4 regions of the Ureibacillus sp. FSL K6-0165 genome follow, and region 2 is predicted to be linked to each of the others. Evidence: riboswitches for the same ligand, from Rfam matches in the RefSeq annotation. Region 2 holds a riboswitch; each other region holds the start of a gene.
The links. Region 2 has a riboswitch for S-adenosylmethionine ahead of NST00_RS07515 (methionine ABC transporter ATP-binding protein). Riboswitches for the same ligand answer to the same signal wherever they lie in the genome.
Positions count from the first base shown of each region.

Region 1: linked by a shared signal. The riboswitch ahead of NST00_RS01675 (O-acetylhomoserine aminocarboxypropyltransferase/cysteine synthase family protein) and the one ahead of NST00_RS07515 (methionine ABC transporter ATP-binding protein) in region 2 are both predicted to bind S-adenosylmethionine.
Region 3: linked by a shared signal. The riboswitch ahead of metA (homoserine O-acetyltransferase MetA) and the one ahead of NST00_RS07515 (methionine ABC transporter ATP-binding protein) in region 2 are both predicted to bind S-adenosylmethionine.
Region 4: linked by a shared signal. The riboswitch ahead of NST00_RS04850 (bifunctional homocysteine S-methyltransferase/methylenetetrahydrofolate reductase) and the one ahead of NST00_RS07515 (methionine ABC transporter ATP-binding protein) in region 2 are both predicted to bind S-adenosylmethionine.

Region 1 is NZ_JBBOQS010000001.1:343,010-351,202, forward strand. It holds gene NST00_RS01650 (response regulator transcription factor) at 1-35, opposite strand, end outside; gene NST00_RS01655 (DMT family transporter) at 163-1,083, opposite strand; gene NST00_RS01660 (hypothetical protein) at 1,261-1,491, shown strand; gene NST00_RS01665 (homoserine dehydrogenase) at 1,775-2,761, opposite strand; gene NST00_RS01670 (hypothetical protein) at 3,051-3,440, opposite strand; gene NST00_RS01675 (O-acetylhomoserine aminocarboxypropyltransferase/cysteine synthase family protein) at 4,063-5,364, opposite strand; SAM riboswitch class I at 5,477-5,584, opposite strand; gene NST00_RS01680 (glycerol-3-phosphate acyltransferase) at 5,730-6,374, shown strand; gene NST00_RS01685 (amidohydrolase) at 6,430-8,094, opposite strand.
Region 2 is NZ_JBBOQS010000001.1:1,520,293-1,528,485, reverse strand. It holds gene NST00_RS07545 (cysteine desulfurase) at 1-150, opposite strand, end outside; gene sufD (Fe-S cluster assembly protein SufD) at 150-1,454, opposite strand; gene sufC (Fe-S cluster assembly ATPase SufC) at 1,474-2,259, opposite strand; gene NST00_RS07530 (LysR family transcriptional regulator) at 2,813-3,715, shown strand; gene NST00_RS07525 (MetQ/NlpA family ABC transporter substrate-binding protein) at 3,861-4,715, opposite strand; gene NST00_RS07520 (methionine ABC transporter permease) at 4,778-5,446, opposite strand; gene NST00_RS07515 (methionine ABC transporter ATP-binding protein) at 5,439-6,464, opposite strand; SAM riboswitch class I at 6,643-6,755, opposite strand; gene NST00_RS07510 (thioredoxin family protein) at 6,818-7,120, opposite strand; gene NST00_RS07505 (toprim domain-containing protein) at 7,133-7,474, opposite strand; gene gcvH (glycine cleavage system protein GcvH) at 7,589-7,969, opposite strand; gene NST00_RS07495 (arsenate reductase family protein) at 8,049-8,193, opposite strand, start outside.
Region 3 is NZ_JBBOQS010000001.1:2,067,135-2,075,327, reverse strand. It holds gene NST00_RS10305 (DEAD/DEAH box helicase) at 56-3,817, shown strand; gene NST00_RS10300 (hypothetical protein) at 3,820-4,584, shown strand; SAM riboswitch class I at 4,649-4,756, shown strand; gene metA (homoserine O-acetyltransferase MetA) at 4,850-5,794, shown strand; gene NST00_RS10290 (MBL fold metallo-hydrolase) at 5,960-6,820, shown strand; gene NST00_RS10285 (hypothetical protein) at 6,884-8,193, opposite strand, start outside.
Region 4 is NZ_JBBOQS010000001.1:967,067-975,259, forward strand. It holds gene NST00_RS04825 (endonuclease Q family protein) at 1-650, shown strand, start outside; gene NST00_RS04830 (alpha/beta hydrolase) at 832-1,578, opposite strand; gene NST00_RS04835 (LysR family transcriptional regulator) at 1,772-2,653, shown strand; gene NST00_RS04840 (tetratricopeptide repeat protein) at 2,673-3,551, shown strand; gene hemG (protoporphyrinogen oxidase) at 3,895-5,295, shown strand; SAM riboswitch class I at 5,365-5,469, shown strand; gene NST00_RS04850 (bifunctional homocysteine S-methyltransferase/methylenetetrahydrofolate reductase) at 5,572-7,419, shown strand; gene metH (methionine synthase) at 7,412-8,193, shown strand, end outside.

The DNA.
Region 1 (8,193 bases), 1.2 Mb from region 2:
TGATCATCGTCTGTTACAAGTACAGTAAGTTGCATTCGCATCTCCTCATCTCTTTTTCTTATAGTTTTATCATAAAGTATGTTTCTTACAAAATTGCTAGGGAAAATCTTAAGAATTTCTGAAGAACAACAAAAAGAAAAGAAAAACTACTCAAGGTTCCCCTTAAGTAGTCTCTTTAGATACAACATCATTTTGCTGTTGTAAATTTACTTCTTTCGTCTGTTTAACCGATTTTCTACTACCAAGAGTCAGCACCAATATGCCTCCAAGCAGTAACATTACGCCAATCCAACTAGTAGGGCTTAAATATTCTCCAACTAGAAACACGCCGAGTAACGCTGCCGTTAAAGGCTCCGCTAACGATAACGTCACCGCAGAAGAAGAACTGATTTTCTCAAGACCCGCTAAATACAATATGTAAGCTAAACTCGTGGCAAAGAGCCCCATAAAGAGCATAGGCCAAAGATTTTGCGTATTTAACACCCACGAAACACCATTTTGAGAAAAAGGCAGTAAAAATATAGCGGATAACGTAAAGGTTATCGCAACACTTGGTAACGTCTCTTCCCTTTCAGTTAATTGCTTGCTGCTATTCGTGTAAAGAGCAAACATCGAACCAGCACATAGGGCAAGTAAGATTCCTAGAGGATGAATCGTCGTTTCTCCACGATTAACAAATAACAAGATGCAACCGATAATCGCCAGCAACGTGGCAATTCCCCAAACTCGACTTGGGCGACGTTTAAAAATCAACCATTCAATAATTCCTGCAAACACCGGCGAACTTCCAATCGTAACGACCGTCCCAACAGCAACTCCTGTGTAACGAACAGACGTAAAAAATAAACTTTGGAATAAAGCAATTGTCAGTGCAGCTAAAATCGTCCATTTCCAAGACCATTTTTTTAAGTTGATTTTTCGCATCCCGAGGACTGCAATGAGTAATACCCCTCCTCCAATCGCTGATCGTACTCCAGCAACAGCAATCGGTGAAATGCCTTCCTGTAAAAAAGTTTGGGTTGTCCCAACGGTTCCCCAAAACATCGCTGCAAGCAATACAAAGATATATGGCAATATGTTCATTGCATATCCTCCCACTCAAAATACAATTTACTGTAATGCTATCATAATTTTTAATTGGCAACATCGGAATTTTGATTTAAAAAACTCTCCGATTCCCATAATAATATTGTAAAATAAACTTACCATTAGTCAGAAATTTTCTTTAAGGGAAATCATAAATGAAAGGCGGGTCATGTTGTGTACAAAACAGTGAGCGAGACGGCAAAAGATATTTCAATGCCTGAAGAAATGGTCCTGCGTTACATTTATGAAGGGCGTATTAAAGCAGTTCATGATGGAGAACAATTTCTCATCAATAGCGCTCAATTTGAAACATACCACGAACAATTAAAGCAAATAAAGGAAGAGATTGAACTTTGGCGGAACACGCCGATACCAGAAGATATTGACGTCAAAGATGAAGATTAACAAGGGTTGTCAATGCAGCATATTAAAAAATGATCATCCAACCCCACATGGATGATCATTTTTTCTCCAATTATATTTCCTTTCAATGGCTTCATCCCCCTACCATAAAATTAAGACATCATTTCAGATAGCACAATTCTCAATGCTTAAAATAAAATATAAATGTTGATTCTTACGATGAAGTTCATCATATGAATGTTTGAATATAATCTTTAAGATTTATAGAAAATAAAATGCCTCTTAAACCGAAAGTTTTTCAGAAGCATTTCCAGAAGCAACTATTTTATATTGTTACCACAAAACCAGCACGTTTTCCGATAATTTCAGCGTAATCTTCTACCATCACACTTGCAGTTGGATACATTCCAGCACCTGGGCCAACAAGAGTCAGCGTTCCGATATAGTTTGTTTCCATCGTAACCGCATTAAATACATCGTCAATTGGATAAAGTGGGTGTTCTTTATCAACTAGCATTGGTCCAACTTGGGCAAAAATTGTACCGTCTGCTAACTTTTCCACTTCTGCGACGTGACGATACCTTAGTCCTTTTTCAGTTGCCTCTTTCACTTGTTCCGGCGTAATGTCATCGATTCCTATTACTTTTACATCATTCCAGTTCGGCTGCTCACCAAAAGCTAGGGCAGATAAAACCATGAGCTTTTTAAAAGCATCTTGACCCGAAATATCCATAAATGGATCCGCCTCTGCATATCCAAGTGCTTGTGCTTCTTTCAACGCTTCTTCGAAAGACCATCCTTCCGCACGCATTTTTGTTAAAATGTAATTGGAAGTACCGTTTAAAATGCCCTGTATTTTTGAAACATCATTCACAAGCAAAATATTTTTCATAGTTTTAATCACAGGTACTCCGCCTGCCACTGTTGCTTCAAATCCAACAAAAACGCCATTTTGTTTCGCAAGCTCCTGCAATTCAAGTCCGTATTTTGCAAACATGACTTTATTCGCTGTTATAACATGACATTTATTCATAACCGCTTTTTTCAAATATGTGTATGCGGGTTCTTCTCCTACAATGGCTTCAAAAACAACTTGCAACCCTTTAACAGATAAGCAATCATCAATACTATCCGTCAATAGATGTCGCGTTCCTGGAACTCGCTCCTTTGTAGTGTCACGCACTAAAATTTTTGCCACTTCTAGTTCGACACCTAATTTATTACGTAAATCTTCTCGCTTTTCATTCAATATATGATAAATGCCTTGACCTACTGTGCCAAATCCTAAGATGGCCGCCTTGATTGTTGCCATTTCCTTTTCGCCTCCATCTTTCTTTCCATGAAATTACATTGTTGAATAGTGAGTGCAGCGAATTCGTACTACACAAACACTTTCTTCAGCGGATGAAAATAATAAAAAATTCAATATTTTTTGAAACATACAGAAATTTTAACGTATATTTCAAAGGAACTCAAGGGAATTCTACCCAAGAAGGACAATTGTTTTCTTCAGAAGGGCAGATAAATGCATAACTGATTCATTTTTCGTTAAAATAAAAAAGCCAGTACTATATTATTGTACTGACCAGTCATTCATCTTATCATGATGCATGCACTAATAATGCAGTTTGATAGTTACGTAAAATCTTTCTCATCAATCGTTCTTCTTCCGCTGAAAAGGCAGGAACAGCAAAAGGTCTTCTTATCAATTGGAAATCCCCATATGTTAAAAACCATTCTTTTGCAGGTTCTAAAATTGGTTGTTCACCCAATTCTTTATATGCATCGTATACTTCTTTTACTATATACCCGTGTGTTAAAAGCGTATAGGTTTGCTCTTTATACGGGCTGTATCCAAAAACACTTTCCCACTGTTTTTTTACTATTTCAAGCAAATGTTGCAATGATTTTGCATTTACAAAAGTATTCATGTCATTTAATTCGTATATGATATAAGCCGCAAAATTTTGGGCACTATAAATCTTTTTCATAGGATTCAACTCCTTTTAAAGGGGAAAGCCATTAAAGGCTTTCCTTAAACATTTAGGGGGGATTATTGAAAATACCAAATACAATAGCATTCAATCAACTCTTATATACACTATAAATGATTAAACGATAAAATTCAAGTAACCTAATTATTTTACTAGGAATTAATTTTATATATCGAAAATGGGGTGTCTAGAATTGAGAACGATTGGTTCTACCAAAATGACAGATCAGCCTATTTATTAATGTGAATTGTATTCGAATGGGAATACAACTCACATCGTATTAAATTATTTTTGCTACAAATGAGTAGCCTTTCGATTAAGCGCCTTTGAGGAAAATTTGAATTATCTACTGCAAATGAGCAGCCTTACTCAATCAATCATTTTAAGAAACTTTGGATAATTGGATCAGCTGCGAATGAGCAGCACTTTCCTATTAAATTTTCACTGCAAATGAGCATTTTATCTTTTGGACCATAGAGGATTTTAATGTTGCACATGAGCAACCTCTTCTCTTAACGACTATTATGGGGAGCATTTAATGCTTTATTTTTTAACAGCGGCAAATGAGCAGCTATTATTAGCGATTCAATAGCGGTTCTTAGAGGGCTTGAACGAATGATTAAGCCTTATTTACACTAAATTCTGCCTCAGCTTTTGCTAAAGCTTGATCTAAATCTGCAATAATGTCATCTACATTTTCTAAGCCGATGGATAAGCGAATGAGTTCTTCCCCTACTCCAGCAATTTTTAATTCCTCAGCAGATAATTGTTGGTGAGTTGTTGATGCAGGATGAATAATGAGCGATCTTGCATCTCCAACATTCGCTACGTGAGAGAATAATTTCACGTTGTCAATTACCACTCGACCTGCTTCACGACCACCTTTAATTCCGAATGTTACCATTGATCCGTAACCGTTTTTTAAATATTTCTTCGCAAGGTGGTGAGATGGGAAGTTTTCATCCCCTGGATAATTCACATATTCTACGTATGGGTGGTTTTTCAAGAATTCCACAATTCTTTCTGCGTTTTCACCATGTCTTACATAACGAAGATGAAGGGTTTCTAAACCTTGTAAGAAGCTAAACGCTGCATCTGGCCCTAAAGTTGGACCAAAGTCACGTAATAATTGTACACGTAATTTTGTTGCAAAAGCAGCTTCGGCTGTATCAATACCATAACGAATTCCGTGATATGTGTGATCGGGCTCAGTGAATCCTGGGAATCGACCTTGTGTCCAGTCAAATTTACCCCCATCTACAACAATTCCTCCGATTGTTGTACCGTGTCCCCCAATCCATTTTGTCGCAGAGTGTATTACGACGTCTGCTCCAAATTCAATTGGGTTGCATCCATATGGAGATGGGAACGTATTGTCGATAATTAATGGTATGCCATTTTCGTGAGCAATTTTTGCCACCGCTTCAATATCTAAAATATTTAAACTAGGGTTTCCTACCGTTTCAGCATAAATCGCTTTTGTTTTGTCCGTAATCGCTTTGCGGAAGTTTTCTGGATCTCTTTCATCTACAAATTTTGTAGTAATTCCCCAGCGCGGCAATGTGTTTGCAAATAAGTTGTATGTTCCACCATATAAGGAACCAGCTGAAACAATTTCATCTCCTGCATTAGCGATGTTTAAAATGGAGAATGCAATCGCCGCCTGACCGGAAGATAAAGCAACAGCTGCAGTACCACCTTCTAGTAAAGCAACACGCTTTTCAAATACATCTACAGTTGGATTCATAATGCGAGAATAAATATTACCAACTTCTTCAAGAGCGAATAATTTGCGCGCATGTTCTGTGTCTTTGAATGCATATGCTGTTGTGCGATAAATAGGAACAGCAATAGCACCTGTAGTAGGGTCAGGTTGTTGGCCACCGTGAAGTAATAACGTTTCTGGCTTGAATTCGGACATCGTTTTCTCCTCCTAAATAAATAATTGATGGATTTCTTGAGGAGGCATTGAAGTAAAACAAAAACCCTCTTCTTATATAAGAAGAGGGTGTTGTATGCACGTACATTTCCTCCTCTTATCTTTCAGATCAATATGATCTGTAGGATTTAGCACCTTTGCAATTTTCTTGCCGGTTGCCGGGCATCATAGGGCCTAGTCCCTCCGCCTCTCTTGATAAGAGTATTGATTTGATTTCCATCGTTGGATTAACTATAAAACATAGTATGCCACTCTGTCAACTAATTTTTTAAAAAATTTGAAACTATTTTTTATTTTATTGAGTATAATATATTAAAATGCACTTTTCTATAAAGGAGTCCAATAGAATGATAACTGCAGTGATTACATTTCTTATTGTCGGCTATTTTATTGGATGTATTCATGGGTCAAATGCAGCACAATTACTTTCCGGTGTGAATTTAAAAGAAGCTGGACTCGGCAATGCAGGAGCTTCCAACGCTACTCTTACGCTGGGCTGGAAATACGGCATACTTGTTGGATTCATTGATATCGGAAAAGGAGTTTTTGCGATTATCTTAACAAGATATTTTTTAGATCACTATACACTATTTGAAACTGAACAAATCTCAATATTGCTCTATTTGACAGGTGCCGCAGTAATTCTAGGTCATAATTTTCCCATTCATATGCATTTCAGAGGCGGTAAAGGAACTGCTTCCCTCATCGGAATTTTCCTTGCAATCAATTGGAAATTTGGTCTACTTTCTATGATAGCTCTTGTCATAGTTTCCTTATTATCCAACTATTTAATTATCGGTGTATTCTTTTTGTATATCGTTTTTGCTATAAACTCTTTGCTGTTTGAACCAACTATTTGGCCATTTATCATCGTAATATTGCTGTTATTGGTTGCAACGATTTTACATTTAGAAAACATTAAACGCATTAAACTCGGGACAGAACCAACCATCAACGCAGCTTTTAAAAGAGAGAAAGATGAAACCGCATAAAAAAAATCTCCCGTAAAGGTAATACACCTAACAACTACGGGAGGTTCTTTTTATTTCATTCATCGATATGAGAATTATCACGATATATTTCTTTTCCCTTAAAATAAGTTAACACGACTTTCGCTTCACTTATCTCACTAGGAGGTATTTTAAAGATATTTTTATCTAATATGATAAAGTCTGCTTGTTTCCCCACACGAATCTTCCCAATCCATTCTTCTTTTCCTATTTGTCTTGCCGCATAGATGGTGTAACTACGAAGCATTTGTTTCAACGTAGCACTTTCTTTTGGCCATAATGGTTTAAGATTTTTTTCTTCTTTTGCATGAAGTCTAGTCATTCCCGTTTCAATTCCGTATAGTGGATTCAACTCGCCAAAAGGATAATTACTCGAAGATGCAACTGGTAATCCCCGCTCAAAATAGCTTTTCATTCGATGCAAATCTTTTAATTCTTCCACCTTTTCTTTAACTCCCATTGTGTGATAAAAGAGAGATGGCTGAACAGATGGAATCAGACCAAACTTTCGAAATTGGGTTAAATTTTCCCTCGTCATAAAAGGGATATTGGAAATAGTATGCTTGAAATTCTGTTTTCCATTATGCTCTCGAACATATTCAAACACCTTTACAATTTCATCTAATTCCCCATCTGCTTGCACATGTATTCGAAAACCTTCCCGATCTAACAATTCCAACAGTTGATAAAACTTGTCCCTATTCCATGAACCATCTTTTGATAAAACTTCTGCACCATACAATTTCACCGTTTGGTAACTATAATTCTCTCCCTGATACTTATCTCTCCATTCCTTTAACGAATCAATTTGTTCTAATCCTTTAAAAGGATCTACGTATAACCCTAACTCATAGGAAAGCGTCAGCTTACCTTGTTGATCAAGTTCATCAATAGCTTTTAATAAATTTTCCGAATGGTATCGGAACGGAATAAATACTGCCGTAATTCCATATGTTGCCGCTTCTTTTTGAAATTCCAACAATGCTATCTTATATTGTTCTACTGTAAAATCCGGTTGAGGCAAAGATTGGATAACTACTTTAATGAACTGTCCTTGAACTACTCCCAACTCGCCTTTTTCTAAAAGGTCAATTTGTCCTTGTTCCTGTTTTTCTGTTTCTACATCCAATCCTGAAATTTCGATTGCTTTTGAGTTAACCCAAAGCTCGTCTCGATGATTTGAAAAAGCTACAAACGGGATATCTGAAACAAGTTGATCAATTAATTCTCTCGGAGTTTGTCCACTCTTTTGACTCGCTTCTTCCGTCACATTTTGATTCCATCCAACAGCACGAAGCTGCCTTAATTGTGGATTTTGTGAACGATACGTTAAAATCGCTCTTTTATATTGTTCAAAATTTGAGTAAGGGGTTAAGTCCAATAAATACAGTTTCTCGGCTTTTAAATATGCATAATTATGACCGTCAACAAATCCTGGCAATAACAGCTGATTATCTAAATGCATTACTTTCGTTTTTGGACCTTTATAGGCTTGTACGCCCTCCCGATCTCCTACATAAACAAACTTTCCATTTTTCACCGCAATGGCTTCTGCTTTCTCGTTTACTTTGTCGACAGTAAATACTTCAACATTTTCAATTACTAAATCCGCTTGAACAATTTCTTCTTCTGCAACAATTGGTTTGAAATGGAAAGCTACCAAAAATAACACGAGAAGTACGATGAAAATACGTCTTTTCATGTATACCACCTCGCTTCTTTAGGAACGTTATTTCAATATAGGATATTCATTTTTCAATAATGAATACATTTTATGTATTGATACAAGTTCAATAATTGT
Region 2 (8,193 bases):
CACATTGGAATTATCAAAATCGTAATATTTACGAACAACTTCCAACACTTGAACAGGTTTTTGTGATGTTGCAGCGCTGTCAAGGTAAACGAGCGGATGACCGTTTACTTCTTGATTTAAGATAGGAAAATCTTTTCGAAATTCATTCATTAGCGAACTTTCCCTTCAATAACCTTCGTTAATTGATTCTTAACTCCTTCAATTGGCAATGAGCTTACAACCGGTGCAAGGAATCCATGGATGATTAAACGCTCTGCTTCTTCTTTTGAAATACCACGGCTCATCATATAGTACAGTTGAGTTGGATCAACTCGTCCAACAGATGCCGCGTGTCCTGCCATTACATCATCTTCATCGATTAATAAAATTGGGTTTGCATCACCGCGAGCTTTACTTGAAAGCATGAGTACACGGGATTCTTGTTGAGCATTTGATTTGGAAGCACCATGCTCGATTTTACCAATTCCGTTAAAGACAGATTGAGCAGCATCTTTCATTACTCCGTGAGTTAAAATGAAGCCTTCAGAGTTTTTACCCCAGTGACGAACTTCTGTTGTAAAGTTTTGCTTTTGACTTCCAGTACCAACAACAACTGTTTTTGTATCAGCACTTGAACCATCACCAACAAGATGAGTGATATTTTCAGAAATAGTATCTGAGTTGTTCATTAATCCTAATGCCCAGTTGATTTTTGCATCACGATACAAATGTCCACGGCGATTTACATATGTTGTATAGCCTTTTGCTAACACATCAACTGCACCGAAAGAAACTTGTGCATTGTCTAATGCAATAACTTCTTCAATTAAGTTCGCTTGTCCTTTTGCACTGTCAACTGTTGATAAGTAGTTTTCTACATAAGTGACAGAAGAATTTTTATCTGCAACCACTAATACATGATTAAATAATGAAGCTTCTTCATCATCATTTAGGAACACAACTTGAATCGGCTTTTCAATTACAACATTTTTTGGAACATATAAGAATACGCCGCCGTTTACTAATGCTGCATGGTAAGCAGTTAATTTATGTTCATCTAATTTAACAGCTGTTGTCATAAAATATTTTTGTACTAAATCACCATGTTCACGAACTGCTGTTAAGAAGTCTGTGAAAATCACACCTTGTGCTTTTAATTCTTCTGAAAGCTTTATAACTACCGGTGTGTTGTTTCTTTGAATATAAAGATTTTCTTGTTGTTCAATGTCAATTAAATCTTTTACTGCTTCAGGCAATTGCTCAATCGTGAAAGATTCACTTTTCACCGTATGTTTAGGGAAATTGATAAAATCCCACTTTTCAATATTTGTTTTATCTGGTTTAGGCATTGGTAAATCAGTAGCTTTTTCAATCGCAGCCGCACGTAAATCAGTAAACCATTTCGGTTCATTATTTAACTCAGAGAACGAGCGGACTTCACTAGCTGATAACGCCAATTTTGTTTCAACCGTCATCGATAATCGTCCTCCTAAATTAAGCTTCTTTTTCCGTTACTGCATCTGTGTCTTCGATACCTAATTCTTGTTTAATCCATTCATAACCTTCAGCTTCTAATTTCTTAGCTAGCTCAGGTCCGCCAGATTTCACCACTTTACCTTGCATCATTACGTGTACGTAATCTGGAGTGATATAGTTAAGCAAGCGTTGATAGTGAGTAATCACTAAGCAACCGAAGTTTTCACCGCGCATTTCATTAACGCCTTTAGATACAACTTTCAATGCGTCGATATCAAGACCTGAGTCAATTTCGTCTAAAATAGCAAATGTAGGTTTAATCATCATCATTTGAAGAATTTCATTGCGTTTCTTTTCCCCACCGGAGAAACCTTCATTTAAGTAACGTTGAGCCATTTCTGGATCCATTTCTAAGAATTCCATCGTTTTATCTAGCTCACGGATAAATTTCATAATGGAAATTTCATTACCTTCACCACGGCGTGCGTTGATTGCTGAACGGATGAAGTCAGCGTTTGTTACTCCGGAGATTTCTGATGGATATTGCATTGCTAAGAATAAACCTGCTTTAGCACGCTCGTCTACTTCCATTTCTAATACGTTTTGTCCATCTATTTCAATTGTTCCTTGAGTAACCTCGTATTTTGGGTGACCCATAATAGCAGATGCTAAAGTAGATTTACCTGTACCGTTAGGACCCATGATTGCGTGTACTTCATTTGTGTTAATTGTTAAGTTTACACCTTTTAAAATCTCTTTACCTTCAATTGAAACGTGAAGATCCTTAATAACTAATGTTGACATCTATATACCTCCATTTTTGCTATAAATGGTAATACCATTTCTAATTTATTATCATTCTAATCTTAACCGAAAACAAGTGAGCATGCAAAACATTTAATCATTTATTCCCATCATTGAGTAAAATCCTCATCAATATTAGAATTTCCGAACATTAAATTCTTAACAACAAATCAAGACAATGTAAAAAGAAGGAATGTTTATTTTCAATAAATAAATCGTAATTGAGAACAGTTATTAATGAAAGAATTTTTTGAATAGAAAGCTATTATCAACCAACATCTTTCGATATATTTTTTTAATTGCATTCAGTCTATGCTTCTTTTCAGAGTTCTTAAATTCATCCTTTGAAATAATTGTTATTTAAGAAATTTCTAAAGTAGTAGTAAATCAAATTTCTGCCCTTTCATGCCCCTTGACTTTGACTGATATATACAATCTATGCAACAATGTTCCTTTTCCTAAACGTTTACATTATTGGCATTTTCCATTAATATAAATTGTATATATTTTTTTATCAACCCATCTATTTTTTAGATGATTAGGAGGGAGAACACTGGAATTACGTCAATTACGATATTTTGTTGAAGTTGCAGAACGGGAACATATCTCCGAGGCAGCTGAACACCTTCATGTTGCCCAATCAGCTGTAAGCAGACAAATTGCCAATCTAGAAGAAGAGCTTGGCACAGCACTTTTTGAACGTGTAGGGAGAAACGTGAAACTAACACCGATTGGTAAAATTTTTTTAGAGCATGCAATTACCGCTCTGAATGCTATTGATTATGCTGTTAAGCAAGTGGAAGAATATTTAGATCCTGAAAAGGGGTCCATTAAAATTGGCTTCCCTACTAGTTTAGCAAGTTACGTCCTCCCAACAGTTATTTCTGCCTTTAAAAAAGAATATCCTGACGTTTCTTTCCATCTACGCCAAGGATCCTATCGCTATTTAATTGAGGCAGTCAAAAACCGTGAATTAAACCTTGCATTTTTAGGACCGGTACCAAAGAAAGATGAAACAATCGATTCAATGATTTTATTCAATGAAAACATTTGTGCATTGCTTCCTGCCAATCACCGGCTGGCGAAGCGGGATAAAATTCATTTAGATGAACTACGTCATGATCACTTTGTCCTTTTCCCTGAAGGATATATTTTACATAAAGTCGTAGTCGATGCTTGCAAATCAGCAGGCTTTTCTCCTATAGCCACTTCGGTGGGAGAAGATATGGATGCTTTAAAGGGGCTTGTAGCAGCAGGAATTGGCGTAACATTATTGCCAGAAAGTTCTTTCTACGATTCTACACCACGGTTAACTATCAAAATGAAAATCGATAATCCAAATATCACCCGCAATGTAGGAATTATTTATCCAACAAACAGAGAATTAGCTCCTTCAGAACAAGTATTTATCAAATTTGTTCAAACATTCTTCTCCAGATTAAATCAATTTCAATAGAGGATATAACATAATTTCATTGTTAAAGAACTGTTTCGTAATGGCCAACATACTCAAAATCAAGAAGGCAAAGGTCACCTTATTTAATTCTCTTAAACATGCAAAACCTCCCAATCGTTTTCGATTAGGAGGTTATTTCGTTTTATTATTCGCTCACTGGTACTACAGAGCCGCCCCATTCTTCAAGAATGAAGTCTTGAATTTCTTTTGTACGCAATACTTCCACTAACTTTTTAATTTCTTCTCTATTTTCATCGCCAGAACGTACAGCAATTACGTTTACATATGGTGATTCTGAACCTTCAATTGCGATTGAATCTTCCACTGGGTTAATTCCAGCATCGATTGCGAAGTTAGAGTTAATAACAACCGCATCTCCTTCTTTGTTTTCATAATAAGTAACCATCATCTCAGGAGCATCGCTTGCTTCGATTTTTAAGTTCTTCGGATTTTCAACAATATCTTCTAAAGTTGCTTTTGTTTTATCGATACCTTCTTTTAATGTGATTAAGCCATTTGCTTCAAGTAGTGATAAAATACGACCATGGTCTGGGATAGAATTTGAAATTAAAATTGTTGCACCATCAGGAAGTTCATCTAAAGATTGATATTTTTTAGAGTAAATCCCCATTGGCTCAATGTGGATTCCACCAGCATTTACTAAATCATAACCCTCTTCAGCAACTTTTTGTTCAAGATACGGAATGTGTTGGAAATAGTTTGCATCAAGATCGCCATTATTTAAATCTTGATTTGGTAAAACATAATCTTGATATGGTACAATCTCTAACTCGATTCCTTCTTCAGCAAGGATTGGTTTTGCTTTCTCTAAAATTACTGCGTGAGGTGTGTGTGAAGCACCTACTTTTAATGTTACTTTTTCTGTTGCTTGTTGATCGTCGTTTGTTCCTTCATCAGTTGAAGAATTTGAACTTGTACCGCATGCAGCTAATACTAGCACAAGCACTGATAGGAATAAAAATGATAATACTTTCTTCATCCTTCCATTACTCCTTCTCCATTAAATTTTATGTGAAAGGCAAATCGCCTCCATCACCTGAATTAGCGCTTGTCCGTTTTGGCAGTAATCGTATCACCAATCCATTGAATGACAAATACAATGACAAGTATTAAAATCGTTGCCATTAACGTGACATCTTCTCTACTTCTTTGGAAACCTTCTAAGAAAGCTAAGTTCCCTAAACCGCCTGCACCTATGATTCCTGCCATCGCTGTATAACCAACAAGAGCAACAGCTGTGACAGTAATTCCAGAAATGAGCGCAGGTTTGGATTCAGGAATTAATACTTTCCATATAATTGTGAAAGTATTCGCACCCATCGATCTTGCTGCTTCAATAACACCTTTATCTACTTCGCGTAAAGCGATTAATACTAAACGCGCATAAAACGGCGCTGAACCGATAATTAACGCTGGTAAAGCCGCATTTACACCACGAATAGTTCCGAGTAAAAATTTTGTAAACGGAATTAATAAAATAATTAATATAATAAACGGAATCGAACGGAAGATATTCACAAGGGACCCCGTCAAGAAATGAACAATTTTGTTAGCCCAAAGTTGGTGTGGACTTGTTAAGAATAACAGTATACCTATGATTATGCCGAGAACGAAGGTAACTGCTGTAGAAATAGCTGTCATGTAGAGTGTGTCATAGGTTGCTTCCCACATTTTTGTCCAATCTACATTCGGAAATAATGCCTCAATCATTCGTAATCACCTCCGTTTTAATATTCATCGATTTCAGTTTTTCCAAAGCCTTCTCGACATTTTCAGAATCACCGTCAAGTTGAACAATTAACGTTCCATAAGAGCCATTCACCGTTTGTGAAATATTGCCGTGAAGGATGTTGATATCCAACTGGAACTCTTTAATTAAATATGAAATAATCGGTCTTTCTGTTGTATTTCCAACAAAAATTAATTTTACTAATTTTCCAGAAGGATAATTTTTCAAAATGTGTTCAATGGATTCTTTTGATTCTCTTGAATCCGAAACTTGCATCACAAAGTTTTTCGTTATTTCAGCTTGAGGATTTTGGAACACTTCAAGAACATCACCTTGTTCAACGACACGTCCAGCTTCCATCACCGCAACGCGATGGCAAATTTTTCGAATCACGTGCATTTCATGGGTAATTAAAACAATTGTCAACCCAAGACGCTGATTAATATCTGATAATAATCGCAAAATTGAATCAGTTGTTTCTGGGTCTAGAGCACTTGTGGCTTCATCACAAAGCAATACTTCTGGATTGTTAGCTAATGCTCTTGCTATACCAACCCGTTGTTTTTGTCCACCGGAAAGCTGGGATGGATAAGCATCCGCTCTTCCACTTAAACCTACAAGTTCAATTAATTCGTGAACTCTTTTTTCTCTTTCTTCTTTTGGTACCCCTGCAATTTCTAAAGGAAAAGCAATATTTTCTGCGACTGTTCTTGACCATAAAAGATTGAAATGTTGGAAGATCATGCTGATTTTTTGGCGAGCAAGCCGTAACTCTTTTCCTTTAATTGAAGAAATTTCAAGACCATTCACTATGACAGAACCGCTCGTTGGTTTCTCGAGTCCATTCAATAGGCGAATCAATGTACTTTTTCCGGCACCGCTATATCCGATGATTCCGAAAATTTCACCCTTTTGAATAGACAAATTTACATGATCAACTGCGGTTAATTCCCCATTTTTCGTTTTAAAGATTTTTGTGACATTTTTTACTTCAATCATGTTTGAGTACTCCTTTATAAACCGCAATATGTATTGATATTACAATTGTGCATTTTACACTTTTTATTACCCTTTGACTATAGCGTTATGTATACAATCTTTCATTTCAATAAAAAAACCTTCTACTTTGATAAGTAGAAGGGAAGTTGAACAACCTACTTAGATATCGTAAAACTTCCTCTTATCTTTCAAAGTAATAAATACTTTGCGTGATTTGGCACCTTATCATATCAATGATATGATGGTTGCCGGGTTTCATAGGGCACTTCCCTCCACCACTCTTAATAAGAGTTTTTTGCTATTCGGTTATTTAATTATGGAAACAATGTAACACGTAATCTATCATCTGTCAACTATAAAATCAACTTTTCATATAAGTTTTGTACGGATTTAAATGCATAGACTTTTTCATGCACTTTTCCGTCCTTTGTTATAAGTAGACAAGGAACACTTTCGATTTGTTGTTCGTATGCAAATTCTTCCAAAAAATTAATATTTCCTTTCCCAATCGGAATGTGTGGAAGAAGTTCTTCAATAACTTCCATCATTTTTGATGCAATTTTACATGTTCCGCAAATAGGTGTATATAAATAAAATGCTGTGATATCATTTTCGTTTACTTTTTCTTCCCAATTCTCTATTGTCCATTCTTCCATATCAATCATTTCCTATGCTAAATATTCTTTATGAACTAAAAATCTCGCTTCTTTCAGTAATTGAGCTAACACTTTTCGTGGTGCGTTTGCAACTTCCATATATGTTCTTGGAACATTTAGGTGAGTAGCCTCCGAATAAATTCTCTTCATTAATTTTCTTAGTTTTTCTCCGGATTGATCGGCATCAAAAAAAGTATATAGCTGACATTCTTCATAGGGCTCAATAAGCTCGAGTAACGCCTCTTCACTTATAGTACCATTTGTACAGACAATCTTCACATCTTCCGCTAAAATTGGGGCCAATTTCAACATATCTGAACGACCTTCTACAATGATACATTTTTCGTAATGCATTTTTACTCACCCCACGTATTATATAAGAACTGAAGAAACGATGAATAGTGTTGTCTACATATTATATTTTGATTTTAAAAAAACGCCAGTTCTTTCCCTGGCGTTTTAGACAGATTATTCAGAAATAATTTCTTCGTATTGTTCTGCAGTAAGTAATTCATCAAGTTGAGAAGAATCTGCAGGTTCAACAACAATCATCCAAGCATTTTCGTAAGGAGACTCATTTACTAATTCTGGGCTATCTTCAAGCTCAGTATTCACCTCAACAACTTTACCAGAAATAGGCGCATATAATTCAGAAACCGTTTTCACTGATTCCACACTTCCGAAAGGTTCATTCATTTGAATTTCGTCTCCAACTTGAGGAAGTTCAACGAATACGATATCACCAAGTTCAGATTGTGCGAAATCAGTTATTCCAACACGTACTTTACCGTCTTCTAATTTTACCCACTCATGTTCTTTCGTATAACGTAATTCCTTTGGTATTGACATACTTTTACCCTCCATCTGATATGTAATCTTTTTTTCAGTTTGACATATTTCAATTTCAAAAACAAGCTATTTTAGATGATTACTTCCATGTCTGTTCAAACTCTTCTTCTTTAAACCCAAGAGTCACTTTTTCACCATCTGTAACAATTGGTCGTTTAATTAACATGCCATCTGAAGCTAATAATTCTAGTTGTTCTTCTTCAGACATCGAACCTAGTTTATCC
Region 3 (8,193 bases), 550 kb from region 2:
TTGGATGAATCATTTTTGATATAATGACGATTGTGAGTAAAAAGGAGGGATGTTCATGGTGCAAACTGTAGAATTAACAAAATGTTTTATCGTCTTAACAAACACAGCCCGAGAAGCGATTAAGGAACATTTTACCGATGAACATGCCTTTTTTAGTTTACAATCATCATTTTTTGTTTTTTTAGAAAAACAATCGATAGAAGAAACATCCCTATCCCTTACGATTTATTTTGACAATCGTCGAAATGAAAAATTATCGAAAAAAATGAACGAACGCGTCGTGATTTTAGACTGTGTATTTGATATAAAAAATGGCCTTATAGCGAAAAGTTTCCGAACAAAGGGTAAACATACACCCGTTGATACAAACAGACGAAAGGGCATGCGAATCCATTTCGTCCCTTCTAGAATCAATGGCCATTCTTACTCAGAGCACTTTATAAAAACCATCGCTCAATTACCTGTAGCACAAGAAAAATACGACTATGTAAATAAACGGATTTCAAGCTGGGAAGGTTATTTAAAAGTTTTATATAAAAATGCCAACATCGATGACATCGAGGCAAATATCCAATCCATTTCTTACAGTTCAGACTTTTCAACGGTTTCATTAAAGGTACGTGGTATTCACGATAAAGAGTGGAAATCGTTAAAAGGGATGAACGCTTATGTTCATGGCATAAAAAATGAAATTGGGGAAATTGTCAAAACAAATATTCAACATCAAACCATCGAAATTGAATTAGCTCCTCAAATAAGTAAATTAGCAAAAGAAAATGTTTTTGATTTTCATACGGATTCCATCACCTTTAGCAATGCCTCGACAAAATCTCAGTTAAATCGTCTTTTAAAAGGCTTCGATCGACTAAAAGAAGGACTTGCCGCAAATCCTAATCTAGAAAACTTTTTATTTGAAGATGTTCCAAACGTAGCACAACGCAATAACCATCTTGATATTGAATTCCATAACAATTTAAACAAATATCAAAGAGAAGCGGTAAGGGGTGCGCTAGAAGCTGAAGATTTATTTGTCATTCAAGGCCCGCCTGGCACAGGTAAAACAACCGTTATTTCTGAAATTTGTTATCAAAACGTCAAAATGGGGCTAAGAACGCTTATTGCCTCCCAATCAAATTTAGCTGTTGATAATGCCCTTGGAAGACTACTAGCAAATAAAGATATTCGAATTTTACGATACGGTCGTACAGAAAGCATTGAAGAAGAAGGCAAAAAATTTATTGAGGAAAATGTTGCAGAATATTGGAAAACACAAACCTTTGATGCCATTTCGAAGGAAATTAACCAACATGAGCATAAAGAAGAATTATTACAAAAAGAAATAGAGGATTACAAAACGCAAATTGAACAGCTAACAGAAAAAGTAGCTCAACTTGAACGTGATATTTTGCGAAAAAAGGAAGCCGAGAAAGAATTAAAAGGTATATTTGAGTCGATTGCTGAGCTAAAGAAACAAATTATCTCTAATAATAAAGAAAAAGAAAAAACCGAAAAATCAATCGAAACATTGCAAAACTCTTTAAACGAACGGACAGAAAAGCTCAGAGAAATCGAAGAAACGATAGCAAGCAAAGGTCTTAATCAAATTCAGCAAGAAATTAAAGACGCACAAAAACACATTCGAGAAAGTGAAAACTTAATCCACTATGTTCATGTGGAACAAAAATTGAATGAAGCACAAGCTGAATGGCAACGAGTAGTAGATGAAATCACAATATTGAAAAGAAAACAAGAGGAATTCAGCGATACGTTTAACCAATTGCAATCTTATAAAAAATTAGAAGAAGTAGAAGGATTTATTGAAACTCATGGAATCAAAAGAGGGTTTGTCATTAATCAGTTGCTGCTTGATATGGACAAAATTTATCAACAAATATTGAAATTAAAACCCGCGAAGCAAATTTCTGAACGGATTGAAAAAGCCATTGAATACAATGAAAAAACATTAAAAATTCAAATAGAGCCCGTTCAGCTGCCGCCAAATCATCAATATTCTTTACATGAAGTGAATGAGTTTCTAGATAAATTAGCGCTTGCTTTTAAACAACAAAAAATCAATCGCCAAAATGGAATTCCTTCTATACGCGGCCTATATATCAGATGGCTTTATGTCAATGAGCTATTATTGCAATTCAAAGGATTAGCAGAAGAATCGAAAAGCGTTTTTGAAAAATTAAAAATGGAAGTTGCGGAACAATATTCACTACAATTAGGGCTTAGCGAACAACATATTCAATCGTTAAGCCAAAAAGAGATGCAACTGCAACAATTGATTCAACAATATCATCAAGAACTAAAGAATTTCCAAATAGAAAACACAGATTTCATACCATCTATTGACGAGTTACAAGTTATCATCGACGCATTAAATGAAAAGATTTCTTCACTAACTGAACAACAAGCCAATTATCAAACATATGAACATGAAAAAGCTCAAATCAATCAAGAGATTGCCACAATTGAAAAAGAACTTTCCAATGGTGGAGAATTATTATCGACCATACATAAAGAATTAAAAGAATTACATCGACAAGGCATTGTTTTAGAGAAAAAAGCTGAACAGTTGCAACAACTCATAAAACAAAATCCTGAGTTCGAACTGGAACAAACGAAAGAAAAAATTAAGGATTTCCAATTAAAAATTGAAAAATTACATCAACAAATTGAACTGTTGCCAATCACAAAGGAAATTCAAAAAGAATGGTTTTCATTACTAAATAATTCTACTGAACACGATTTAGATGAAATCCGAAAACTATATGTGAAACATGCAAATGTGATTGGTACAACTTGTGTTGCTTCCGCAAATAAAGATTTTATGGACAATTATCCTATTTTTGATGTCGTCATTATTGATGAAGTATCAAAAGCAACACCGCCTGAATTATTACTTCCAATGTTAAAAGGGAAAAAAATTATTCTTGTCGGTGACCACCATCAGTTGCCACCATTAATCGGTGACGATACATTTGAAGAAACATTGGAAGTAGTTATGAAAGAAAGCGACACTTTTGAAGAAAAAAGGGAACTCGAGAAGCTTTTGGAAGAATCATTATTTGAACGCCTATATAAAAATTTACCTAGCACAAATAAGAAAATGCTAGGAATTCAATACAGAATGCATGAAAAGATTATGCAAACCATCACTCCATTTTATAGGACCGGCAACGAGTCCTTACATTGTGGTTTAGATAATTCTGATGAAGCAAGAGATCATAAATTAAATGGAAATTATGTAAAACGCCATGAACATTTATTATGGTTCGATCTACCAAACGAGCCACATTACTTTGAAGAAAGAATGAAGGAAGGCGCTAGTTTATTTAACTCTTCCGAACTAGAAACAATACGGAAACTATTAATCGATTTAAACGAAGCAACTGCAAAATCAAAAGAACAAGGCTTACTTGAAAATGATGCTTTAAAATCCGTTGGTGTGATTAGTTTCTATCGAGAGCAAGTAAATCGAGTTAATTTGTTAATAGAAGAGTTGAATTTGTCCCATTTACATATTCGGACAGGCTCTGTCGATAAATTCCAGGGTATGGAAATGGACGTTATACTACTAAGTATGGTTCGAAACAATCCACATGGAGAAATCGGTTTTGCAAAAGATTACCGCCGGTTAAACGTTGCATTATCGAGAGCAAGAGAATTACTGATGATTATTGGCAGCTCAGAAATGTTCATGAATCGACCAAAAGCAAAGAACACTAAAGAAATGTATCAATATCTATATGAAGTAGTGGAAAAACAACAAGGTATTCGAAAAATAACAAAGGAGACGTTCTTAACATAAACATGGAACTCCATCAAATACAGCAACAATTAATAAAAAAGCTTGAAAAAGAAAAATCTGGTTTAATCATTCATACCGATATTTGGTGTATTCCGATGCATACGTATGAAATCACTTATCAGCCAGTTCGAAAGAGGACGATGGATATATTAATGAAAATCTTACTTTTCTCTTGCCAAAAATCAACTTTCGAAAGGGCTGAACAGCTCAGTGAAATTTTACTGGTAGAGCCACTATTTATAGAAGATTTATTACGGAAAATGCAAAAAAATGGGTTGTTGATACGGGAAAATAACTATTATCAACTTACCGAAAAAGGAATGAAACAATTTTCTCTAGGAGTATTTGAAGAGGAATTAGAACCCGTAGCAATAGAGCTACTATATAGCCCTGTACATCATCAAATCGTAGAAGGCGATATTGAGGAAGTATTAGACTTTGATGATTTTCCGGAACAAATCTATCGTTATATACGTAATGAAGAGGGGCCAGTAAGTGCACCTTTTATGATGAAAGCAATACAAAACATGCAAGCGACGGAACTGGAAGAAGATCATCAAGAAATCAAATCCATACTATCAATGGAAAATACTCAAGTAAATGATGTCCCTTGTATCGAATTCATTATTTGGAACGCTGAAAACAAGGAATTATTTATCCGCGTATGGAATACATTATTTAATAGTTGGGATCAACAATTAGAACAAGAATTGAATGAGAAAGAGAGCTCGGAATGGCTAACAAAAATGCAGAGTAAAATAAAATAACCTAATATTGCAAATCCCTATTAAATGTGTTAGGATTATCTTAATTTTATAAGGATTCAAAACTTTCTTATCAAGAGAAGCGGAGGGACTTGGCCCAATGAAGCTTCAGCAACCTCTAACGATTGTTAGAAAGGTGCTAATTCCAGCAAGGCTATGCCTTGGGAGATAAGAGAGTGCGTACATGAAATGTTTGTACCCTCTCATTTCCTATGCTGGAATGAGAGGGTTTTTTAATAATTAAATGTAGAATTGGGGGACATGAGAAATGCCAATTAATATTCCGAAGAATTTACCAGCTGGAGAAATTTTAAGAAATGAAAAGATTTTCGTCATGGAAGAAGACCGTGCGTTATCACAGGAAATCCGACCATTAAATATTTTGGTTTTTAACTTGATGCCTGAAAAAGAAAAAGCAGAATTACAATTATTGCGTTTACTCGGTAACACTCCTTTACAAACAAATGTAACATTTTTAAATACAGCTTCATATGAGCCAAAAAATGTGTCAAAAAGCCATTTAGAGATGTTTTATAAAACTTTTGATGAAATCAAGCATCGCCGTTTTGATGGAATGGTCATTACCGGGGCACCAGTAGAACGGTTGGAATTTGAAGAAGTTAATTATTGGAAAGAATTAACTGAAATTTTAGACTGGGCACAAGACAATGTGACATCGATAATTTATATATGTTGGGCGGCACAAGCAGCACTATATTATCACTTCGGAATAGGGAAATTTGAGTTGCCGAAAAAATGTTCTGGTATCTATTCACACACTATAACAGACTTAACAAACGATTTAGTTCGTGGTTTCAATGATGAATTTGTGGCACCTCATTCTCGATACACGTCAGTTTCCTTAGAGGAAGTGCAACAACATCCTGATTTACAATTGTTGAGCTATTCTGAAGAAGTAGGACCTTTTATCATTCAATCAAAAGATAATAAACACATTATGATTACAGGACACTTGGAATATGATGCAACAACCCTTGCCGAAGAATATGAGCGTGATGTAAAGAAAGGATTACCAATAGACATTCCAGCAAACTATTTTCCTAACAATGACCCAACAAAAAAACCAAAAAATAGTTGGAGAGCACATGCCCACCTATTATTCTATAACTGGTTGAACTACTATGTTTACCAAGAAACACCTTACGACTGGCATTTTGTCGATGGTTACGAACCAATTGATTATCATATTTAATGAAAACTGTAAAAATTCTTCTTCCACGGAAGAATTTTTACAGTTTTTTTATTAATAAAACAATTCATACATATGAATGACAATAGCGAGTGCAAAATGAAGTTCTTGAACAAATAAAGAATTCATAATTGGAAATACTCAATAATATGTAAAGGGGGTAATGAAATGTCCGAACAGCTACATTATGGTGATGATTATAAATTTATTCCCGTCACTTCTATATTAAGTGGGGTAGGGCTAAACATTACAGAGGATTTATATCATTTTACAATCCAAGTAGTCAATGTTTGCTTTATTGGTGATCCAGATAAAGACAATCAATGGGTTTTAGTTGATGCGGGAATGCCGAAATCAGCTAATGCAATCATTGAAGAAGCTGAGCAGCGTTTCGGTCAAAATGCCCGCCCAAAAGCGATTCTTTTAACCCATGGACATTTTGATCATGTTGGCGCAATTGTTGATTTAGTAAAACATTGGAATGTCCCAGTATATGCCCATGAAGAAGAAATCCCATTTTTAATAGGAGAACAAAGCTATCCAAATCCAGATCCTACGGTAGATCGTGGACTCGTTGCGAGAATGTCACCATACTTTCCTAAACAGCCAATACAGTTAGATTCTTTTGTTCATGCACTGCCGAAAAATGGAACAATCCCGATGTTACCTGAATGGAAGTGGATTCCAACACCGGGACATTCACCAGGTCATATCTCTCTTTTTCGTGAACGCGACCGTGCGCTAATTGCTGGTGATGCGTTCGTTACGGTGAAACAAGAGTCTTTGTTTAAAGTTTTTGTACAAGAAAAGGAAATCTCTGGCCCACCTAAATATTTTACAACGAATTGGAAATTAGCAAGAGAAAGCGTTACAAAACTCGCTTATCTTCGTCCAAGAGTGGCACTATGTGGACACGGTGTTCCAATGTCGGGTGAAGAATTGGAAAATGGATTAGCCCAATTAGTTCATCACTTCGATGAATTGGCAATTCCGAAAGATGGAAGATACGTTGATGGTTTTGAACATTAACTCACAAAAGCATATAAATAAAGAAAGAAACCGCAACGTTTGTTATACGGTTTCTTTCTTTATTTATATTAAAAACATCGCAACAATTGTCGTCACAAATAATCCAATTACTACTGGAATTAAGTTTCTTCTAGCCAACTCAAATGGACTGACATTACAGATTGCTGCTGCTGGAATTAAAGCCCATGGTACTAAAGTTCCACCACCAACATAAATGGCTGCAATTTGACCTAATGCTGTAAGAGTAGCAGTTCCTTCACCAATCACTGTACCAAATAGATTAGCAATCGAACCTACTAACGAAATACCAGAAAATCCGGAGCCATCTAACCCTGTAATTGCGCCAACTCCTGCAACTGTCACTGCAGCAATTTCAGCGGTTAAAGGCACAACCGCTGCTAGTGCGACCCCTAAATCATTAATGATGCCTTGAGATCCTTCTGGTAAATGATTGCCGATGATTTGAGTAAATCCAGAATCTCCTAAATAGAAGAATGCGGCAATTGGAATAACAGGACCAAACACTTTAAAACCAAATTGGAAACCTTGAATTAAATAACTTGTCGTTTTTTCTAGTCCAGCATTTTTATGGGCAAACATTGAAAGGAGTAATAGAAGTGCTAACGTTGTTCCACCAATTAATGCTGTCGCATCTCCACCAGTTAAATCAAATATAGACATAGCCACTACATTTAATAAGAAGGCAATTGGTATCAATATCGCAAATATTCGCTTTTGTCTCATCGATAAAAGATTTGTGTCAACCTCTTCTTGTTCCTGAGTTTCACCATCAAAATTTCCAATCATGTCAATCGTACCGCGCTTCATATCCCGTTTTAACAATAGAAATGCTACAACTGTCGTAACAATCCCCATCACAATCACTAGAGGAATGCTTGCAGAAATGACTTCGTGAACCGGAAGTCCAGCTGCATCGGCTGTTAATTTCGGCGCTCCTTGAATAACAAAGTCACCAGAGAGGGCAATACCGTGGCCAAACAAGTTCATTGCCATCGCAACACCTAGAGCGGGGAGTCCAGCACGAATAGCAACAGGCAACAAAACAGCACCAAGTAATGCAACAGCTGGGGAAGGCCAGAAAAACCAAGAAATTAGCATCATTAAAATTCCGATTGTCCAAAACGCTAAAGTTGGATTCTTTATAATTTTTGCAAATGGGGAAACCATCACTTCATTAATGCCCGTTTTCAGTAAAACGCGGCTCATGGCAACAATGACACAAATGATGATGATGGTCGATAATAACTCGGTGATGGCATAAATGAAGCTTGAAAACACTTTGCTGATGGAAGCAACGAAATCTCCGGTTGCTGTAATAGACAGCAAAAAAATACCCACTATACAAATTAATG
Region 4 (8,193 bases), 550 kb from region 2:
AAAAAAGCTTATCGGAAGTGTTTGATCCTGAACGAATTGATGCCATTGAACTTGGATTGAGCTCTGATACATATATGGTGCAAGGAATTAGTGAACTTGAAAAATATCCTTTCGTCACAAACTCAGATGCTCATTCTTTAGGGAAACTGGCAAGAGAATATCAAAAAGTTCAACTGGAGGATGCAAATTTTAAAGAGCTTGTTTACGCTTTACAAGAAAAAGGCGGCCGAAAGATTTTAGCGAATTATGGATTAAATCCTCTATTAGGAAAGTATCACTCCACTGTTTGTCAAGAATGTGGTGAACATGTTGAATCGGAAGAATCATGTTCAGCATGCGGAAGCAGCCATTTGGTAAAGGGCGTTTCTAAAAGAATAAACGAATTGAAGGATCATAAACCCCCTACTCGTCATCGACCACCATATATCCATCAAGTTCCGTTAGATTTTATCCCGGGAGTTGGAGCAAAGACGATTCGTCGATTGATTGAAGCTTTCGGTACGGAAATGGCTATTTTACATGAAGTGTCGGTAGAACAATTGGAGCAAGTGGTTCCAAAGAAAATTGCTAATCTAATTGATTTAGCAAGAAGAGGAAAATTAAATATTGAGGTTGGCGGAGGCGGTGTGTATGGGAAAGTAATTGAGTAAAAAACATGCTTAACTTATTTAAGCTTCTCCTATATATAAATTAAAAACAAGCTACGAAGTTAGACGGGGATCTATTTCGTAGCTTGCCAAAGGGATGTATGTCTCAAGGACATATATTTTATAGCAAATTGGGGAATTTGCTAGGGGATACATTATTTATTATGTTGAGAAGATTCAAATATTATTCTTCCCATTTTAAACTTTCAAAGAAGCGATATACTTCTTCAAATACAAGGTCACGTTCTTTATCTACAGTTAAAATGTGACCTGAATTAATAAAGCTTTTAACAGATTTAATGCGCGATTTTACAGAGTTATAAATGTAATCTGCGCTTTGGCAGTAGTATTCATCATCATTTAACCCACGTAAAATATGAACAGGTTTGTCTATTTGATTTAATTTTGCGCTTGTATCATTAATAATGCCTTGCAAGTATTCTAGCTTCGGCATTCGATATGTTTTCGCTAAGTTTTCTGGTTTATCTACATCTTCATTATATGTGCCAGTTAATTTTTTGTAATTAATTGTGTAGCTAATAATACGTTGTTGTAAGCTGTCAACACTTTTAGATAACGCTGGTGCTGACATTGTTACGATTGCTTTAATTGGTCGTTCTTCACCTAGGCGTAGTGAGAAAATGCCGCCTAAAGAAACACCAGCAACCGCAATTTCTTTATACCCTCTTCTGCGAAGTTCATCGTAACCTTCAACAGCGCTATTCCACCATTCGATCGGGTCTGTGTTAATAAGGGTTAAAGGGTCACTTCCATGCCCTTTATATAAAGGAGCATGAACCGTATAATTGCGATCTGCTAAATAACGACCTAAACGCTTCACATCATTAGTGTTGCCTGTAAAACCATGTAGTAATAAGACAGCGCGTTTTCCCGTCTCAATAGTAAATGGTTTTGGCGAAACGATTTTCATTATGAAGTACTCCTTTTATAAATAATGTTACAATAAAATGAAAAAAAATGAAAATATCTTGTTTTTTAAAATGAATTTTGTTATGCAAATCAATCTTGTAAACTTATTATAGATACAGCCTTACATAAATACAATTTATTATTTTTATCAAAACCATTCTAAATGGTTATCAATTAACAAAAGGGGTATGTAAATGGAAATACAACAATTGGAATATTTCAAAGTTGTTGCTGAAATAGAACATATGACTCACGCTGCTGAATTGTTAAACATTTCTCAGCCGGCATTAAGTAAGTCGATTTCAAATATCGAACAAGAAATTGGAGTACCTCTTTTTGATAGGCAAGGCCGTTCCATTGTATTGAATCGCTATGGAAAACTTTTTTTGGAAAGAGTGAATACGATTTTAGAAGAATATAATCGAGCGAAACAGGAAATCAATGGATTGATTATGCCAGGATATGGAGAGGTATCATTAGGATTTATCCACACTTTAGGGATGGAGATTGTGCCTGAATTGATGGCTCATGTTCACGAAAAATATCCGAATATCAAGTTTACTTTAACTCAAGCTTCTTCATTGAATTTATTAGAATTGTTGGAAGAAGGGGATATCGATTTATGTTTATCCCAACGTATTGAATCAAAAATAGTTGATATTGAATGGATTGAATTATGGAAGGAAGAATTGTTTGTTATCGTTCCAGAAAATCATCGGTTTGCAAATAAAGAATTTATCAATTTGTCTGAAATAAAAGATGAACCTTTTGTATCTATAAAAAAAGGGAATGCATTACGTCATATTGTAGACCAATTATTAAAAGATGTGGGAATTGCTAAAACGAATATTACATTTGAAGGAGAAGATCCACATACAGTAGCAGGATTTGTTAGTGCTGGCCATGGTATTTCGATTATTCCAGACATTAAAGGATTGAATGAGTATAATGTAAGAAAAATATCGGTTAAAGAACCCATTTGTGAGCGGAAAATCGGTGTATCATGGGTTAAAGGCCGTTATATGTCTCCTGCTGCAACGAAATTTAAAAATTATTTAGTCGAATATTTTAAATGAAGATAAGGTGTCGATGGTGATGGAATTAGAGATGCAGGAAAGATTTGAAGAGCGTTTACAACAATTGCGTCATTTGCTTACAGAAGAACAAATGCTAGAAGCGAAAAATATATACCAACTTGCCCATGAAAAGAACGTAGAAGCGATGGTTGAATTAGCGGATATATACAGGATCATGGAGGAATATTCTCTTTCTGTTTACTGGTTGCAAAAAGCGAGTAAAGCGGGAAATAGTGAAGCACAATATCAGTTGGCTAATTGCTATTACGAAGGACTTGGCGTTGAAGAAGATATTGAAATGGCTTTTTCATTATATAAAAAGGCAGCAAAAAACGGAAATCCTGATGCAGCTAATAACTTAGCAGACATGTATTTAAACGGTGAAGTAGGAAATGTAAATTATAAGGAAGCTTTAAAATGGTTTGAAGTGGCTGCAAAACAGAATGTTGTAGAAGCAATGTTTACATTAGGAATTATGTATGAGCAAGGAATTGGGGTAAATAGAGATGACGAAAAAGCATTTCAATATTATTTGAAGGCAGCTGAAGGCGGGGATCTCGATGCCCAATATCGAATGGGTTCCATCTATTTTGAGGGTCTATTGGGCAGGGAGAGGAATGTCCCTCTTGCTATTGAGTGGTTTGAAAAAGCAGCGGAATACCATCACATTGATTCAATTTATAATTTAGGGTTTCTATATGAGAATGGAATCGGTGTTGAAAGAAACGGAAAGAAAGCACTTTATTATTATAAGAGAGCTTCGTTGCTAGGAGATTATCAAGCAAAGTTAAATATCGCATATATTTACGAAAATGGGATTGATGTTGAAGTAGATAAAAAAGCGGCAGCCCGCTGGCGAGAACTGGCAAAACAACAAAAGCAAAATGAGTATAATTAATAATAAGCACACTAAAAAGTATTGCATTACTACATTCCATATTCCGTAATGTAGTGGGGATGACAGAACATTACATGCTATGAAGAGATTGTGATTCTAAAGTTGGATTATGAAAAACTAGTTGAATATAGTGAAACAGTCCTTTGTAGTATAGTGGAAAGGGCTGTTTTTTATTGTTTAATAAATTGAATAAATTATCAAAATTCCTTTTGAAATAAATTCAACAGTCAAAAGCATATTTGTTGTTTACTATATTGAAATTTACTAAAGCCGACACAGAAAGAGTTATAAAAAAAGTTTATACTAAAAGTACGGTAAAATGATCTTATAGGAGTTGTAACGAATGAAAACGGTAACGGTTATCGGTGGAGGAATTACAGGACTTTGCACGATGTATTATTTACAAAAACAATTAAAGGAAAACGAAATTCCTGCCCGTTTAGTACTTGTGGAAAAAAATCCGTACCTTGGCGGAAAAATGCACACAGCGCGTGAAAAAGGATTCATCATGGAAACGGGAGCAGATTCCATTGTAGCACGATATCCAAGCGTAATTGAACTTGTAAAGGAACTAGATTTTGAATCGGAAGTCGTATATAACGAAACAGGAATTTCTTATATTCACACCAATAATGAATTACATGCGATTCCAAAGGACTCTGTATTTGGCATTCCTATGACTCTCGAATCCCTAAAGGCGAGCACATTAATTTCAGAAGAAGGGAAACAACGAGTGTTAAAAGATGAGGAAATACCGAATACGAAATTTACGAAGGAAAGTTCCATCGGAGATTTCTTAGAATACTTTTTAGGAAAAGAAATCGTGGAGAAACAAATAGCTCCTGTATTAGCTGGTGTTTATTCAGGGGACATTTATAAATTGTCCATTGCCTCTACGCTTCCATACTTAGTTGATTACAAAAATGAATATGGAAGTATAATGAAAGGTTTGCAAGCAAATCGGGAAAAGTTTGAACGGGAAGCGAATAAAAAATTCCTTTCTTTTAAAAATGGACTATCTCAACTAATTGATCGAATGGAAGAACTGCTTGTGGATGTAGAAATATATAAAGATACTGAAACAGTTCTTGTTGAGAAGAAAGAACAACGTTATGAAATTTCCTTCGCTAACGGAGAAAAATTGGAATCGGATGTTGTTGTGTTAGCATTGCCCAACCAAGTCGTGAAGCAAGTTTTAAATAATGATGAATTAAATCCTTATTTCAACAAATTTAAAAATGCATCAGCCATTACGATGTATGTAGGCTTCGATCTACCAGATTCTATTTTGCCTAAGGATGGCACTGGATTTATCGTTTCCTATAACAGCGACTTATTATGTAATGCCTCTACTTGGACAAGCCGTAAATGGAAGCATACTTCAACAGAAGGAAATCTACTTGTTCGACTGTTTTATAAAGAAAGTAATCCTCGCTACCAAGAATTAGTGAAAATGAGTGATGAAGAGTTAACAAAGGTTGCTTTGAACGATATTCAACTCAGTTTGAATATAGAAGCACAACCTACCATTGTGAATATTACAAAATGGATCGATGCCATGCCAACTTATGATTTAGCTCATCATGAAGCTTTGCAAGAAATAATTACAAAATTAGATAACCTCTATCCGAATCTTTACATTGCTGGTTGCTCTTATTTCGGCGTAGGAATTGGTGCATGCATTGATAACGGGAAAGAAACAGCAAAACAAATTATAAACAACTTTTTAAATAATTCCGACTGATTAACTTGACAAAATGAAGTATTGATTTTATGATGTAAGTTATTATATTGATATTTTAAAATCGAATATGACTTATCAAGAGAAGTGGAGGGAACTGGCCCGGTGAAGCTTCAGCAACCACTAAAAATTTTTAGTAAGGTGCTAAATCCAGCGGCAATTGCCGAAAGATAAGGTGACTTCTAAAGGAAATGACAAGCCTTCTTTCGCAAGAAGGCTTTTTCTATTAGATGAATTGACAGAAAATTTATGAAGTAAAGAAAAGTGAGGGAATTTCGGATGGGGCTACTAGATGCGTTAAAACATAAAGTGTTAGTTGCAGATGGTGCTATGGGAACGCTGTTATATTCATATGGACTTGAAAATTGTCACGAAGAAATGAATATTGAAAAACCGGAAATCATTAAAAAAATTCATAAGGAATACATACAAGCTGGCGCAGATGTTATTCAAACGAATACATATGGCGCTAATCGAATCAAGCTCACTCGTTATGGTTTGGAGTCAAAAGTAGTGGAAATTAACGAAGGTGCGATAGGTGTTGCCAAACAAGCAGCCAAGAACAGTGAAGTGTTTATTTTAGGTTCGATTGGTGGTATCCGTGGTGTTCGCAAAGTAGATTATACATTAGATGAAATTCTCGCAGCAGTTCGTGAACAAGCAGAAGTGCTAATTGCGGGGCAGTTAGATGGTTTGTTGTTAGAAACTTATTATGATTTTGAAGAGCTATGCGAGACGTTAAAAATGTTACGAGCCATGACGGATATGCCCATCATTGCTCAAGTTTCAATGCAAGAGCCGGGCGTATTAATGAATGGCATGAAATTGAATGAAGCATTAAAGCAGTTAGAAAAATTAGGTGCAGATATTGTAGGGGTGAACTGTCGACTTGGTCCATACCACACAATACAGGCTTTTGAACAGGTAGAAATTCCTGAACGAGCGTATTTATCTGTTTATCCGAACGCTTCTTTATTAGATATTGAAGAGGGGCGTGTCGTTTACGAATCAGAAGTAGATTATTTTGCAAGGGCAGCGGTTGAATTATGCAATGAAGGAGTAAGGCTCATTGGAGGATGTTGCGGTACAACACCGAAACATATTGAAGCGATGAAAAAGAAGCTTGCTCATTTTCAGCCGGTTGAAAAGAAAGAGGCAAAACCTCAGAGGGAAATAATCATTCGCGAGGCTGAACCGCATAGTTTTGAACCTCTCCACGAAAAAGCAAAAAGAGCACGTTCTGTCATTGTAGAATTGGATACGCCGAAGCATCTTGAAATTGAACAGTTTGTTGAAGGAGCAAAAGCTCTTTACAATGCAGGGGCAGATCTTATCATGATGGCAGACAATTCACTAGCATCTCCAAGGGTTAGCAACTTGGCAATGGGGGCCATTTTAAAACTGCAATATGGCATACGCACAATGCCACATATTACTTGCCGAGATCGAAACTTAATTGGGCTGCAATCCCATTTAATGGGGCTCAATGCTCTTGGCCTTCATGATGTGTTGGCTGTAACTGGTGATCCAACAAAGGTAGGGGATTTTCCGGGTGCAACAAGTGTTTATGACGTTTCATCGATGGAATTGATATCATTAATTAAACAGTTAAATGAAGGGATTTCTTTTTCTGGCAAAGCACTAAGAAAAAAAGCGAATTTCTCAGTAGCAGCGGCTTTCAATCCTAACGTGAGAGTGTTAGATCGTGCTGTCAGCCGTCTAGAGAAAAAAATTGAACATGGTGCGGATTATTTCATTACGCAACCAGTCTATTCGAAGGAAAAAATTGTGGAAATTCATGAGGCGACAAAACATTTAGATACACCAATTTATATAGGAATTATGCCGCTTACTAGCTTTAAAAATGCGGAATTTTTGCATCATGAAGTACCGGGAATTAAATTATCTGATGATGTGTTAGAAAGAATGCAACAAGTAAGCGGAAATAAAGAACAAGAAACAAAAGTAGGACTAGAAATTGCAAAAGAATTGTTAGATACAGCAACGAAATACTTCAACGGCATTTATTTAATTACGCCGTTTATGCGATATGAAATCACTTTACAACTATTGCAATATATTCAACAACTTGACGAGCAAAATAAAGGAGTTAAAGCAAATGGTTAACCATCCAATAGAGGAACAATTGCAAAAAAGAATATTGATTATCGATGGTGCAATGGGAACAATGCTCCAGCAGGAAAATTTAACACCGGAAGATTTTGGTGGGGAAGAATTTGATGGATGTAATGAACACCTTGTATTAACTAGACCTGATGTCATTTCTAAAATCCATCGAGCGTACTTAGAAGCTGGAGCAGATATTATTTCTACAAATACATTTGGAGGAACCCCACTCGTATTAAATGAATATGGATTAGGTTATAAAGCAGAAGAAATTAATAAGAGGGCTGTAGAACTTGCAAAAGCAGAAGCTGAAAAATATTCAACAAGCGACTGGCCTCGCTTCGTTGCAGGATCCATAGGTCCAACGACGAAAACATTGTCTGTAACGGGCGGTATTACATTTGATGAGCTATCTGAAAACTTCTATATCCAAGCGAAAGCACTAATTGAAGGCGGCGCAGATTTATTGTTACTTGAGACAAGCCAAGATATGTTAAACGTGAAAGCGGCAACCCTTGGTTTGAAGCGGGCATTTAAAGAAACTGGAAAAGAGCTTCCGATTATGGTTTCTGCGACGATTGAGCCAATGGGAACAACACTTGCTGGGCAATCTATAGAAGCTTTCTATATTTCTATTGAACACATCAAGCCAATTTCAATTGGGCTTAACTGTGCGACAGGGCCAGAATTTATGACGGATCATATTCGCTCGCTTTCCGAATTATCTACAAGCTATATAAGCTGTTATCCGAACGCTGGATTACCAGATGAAGA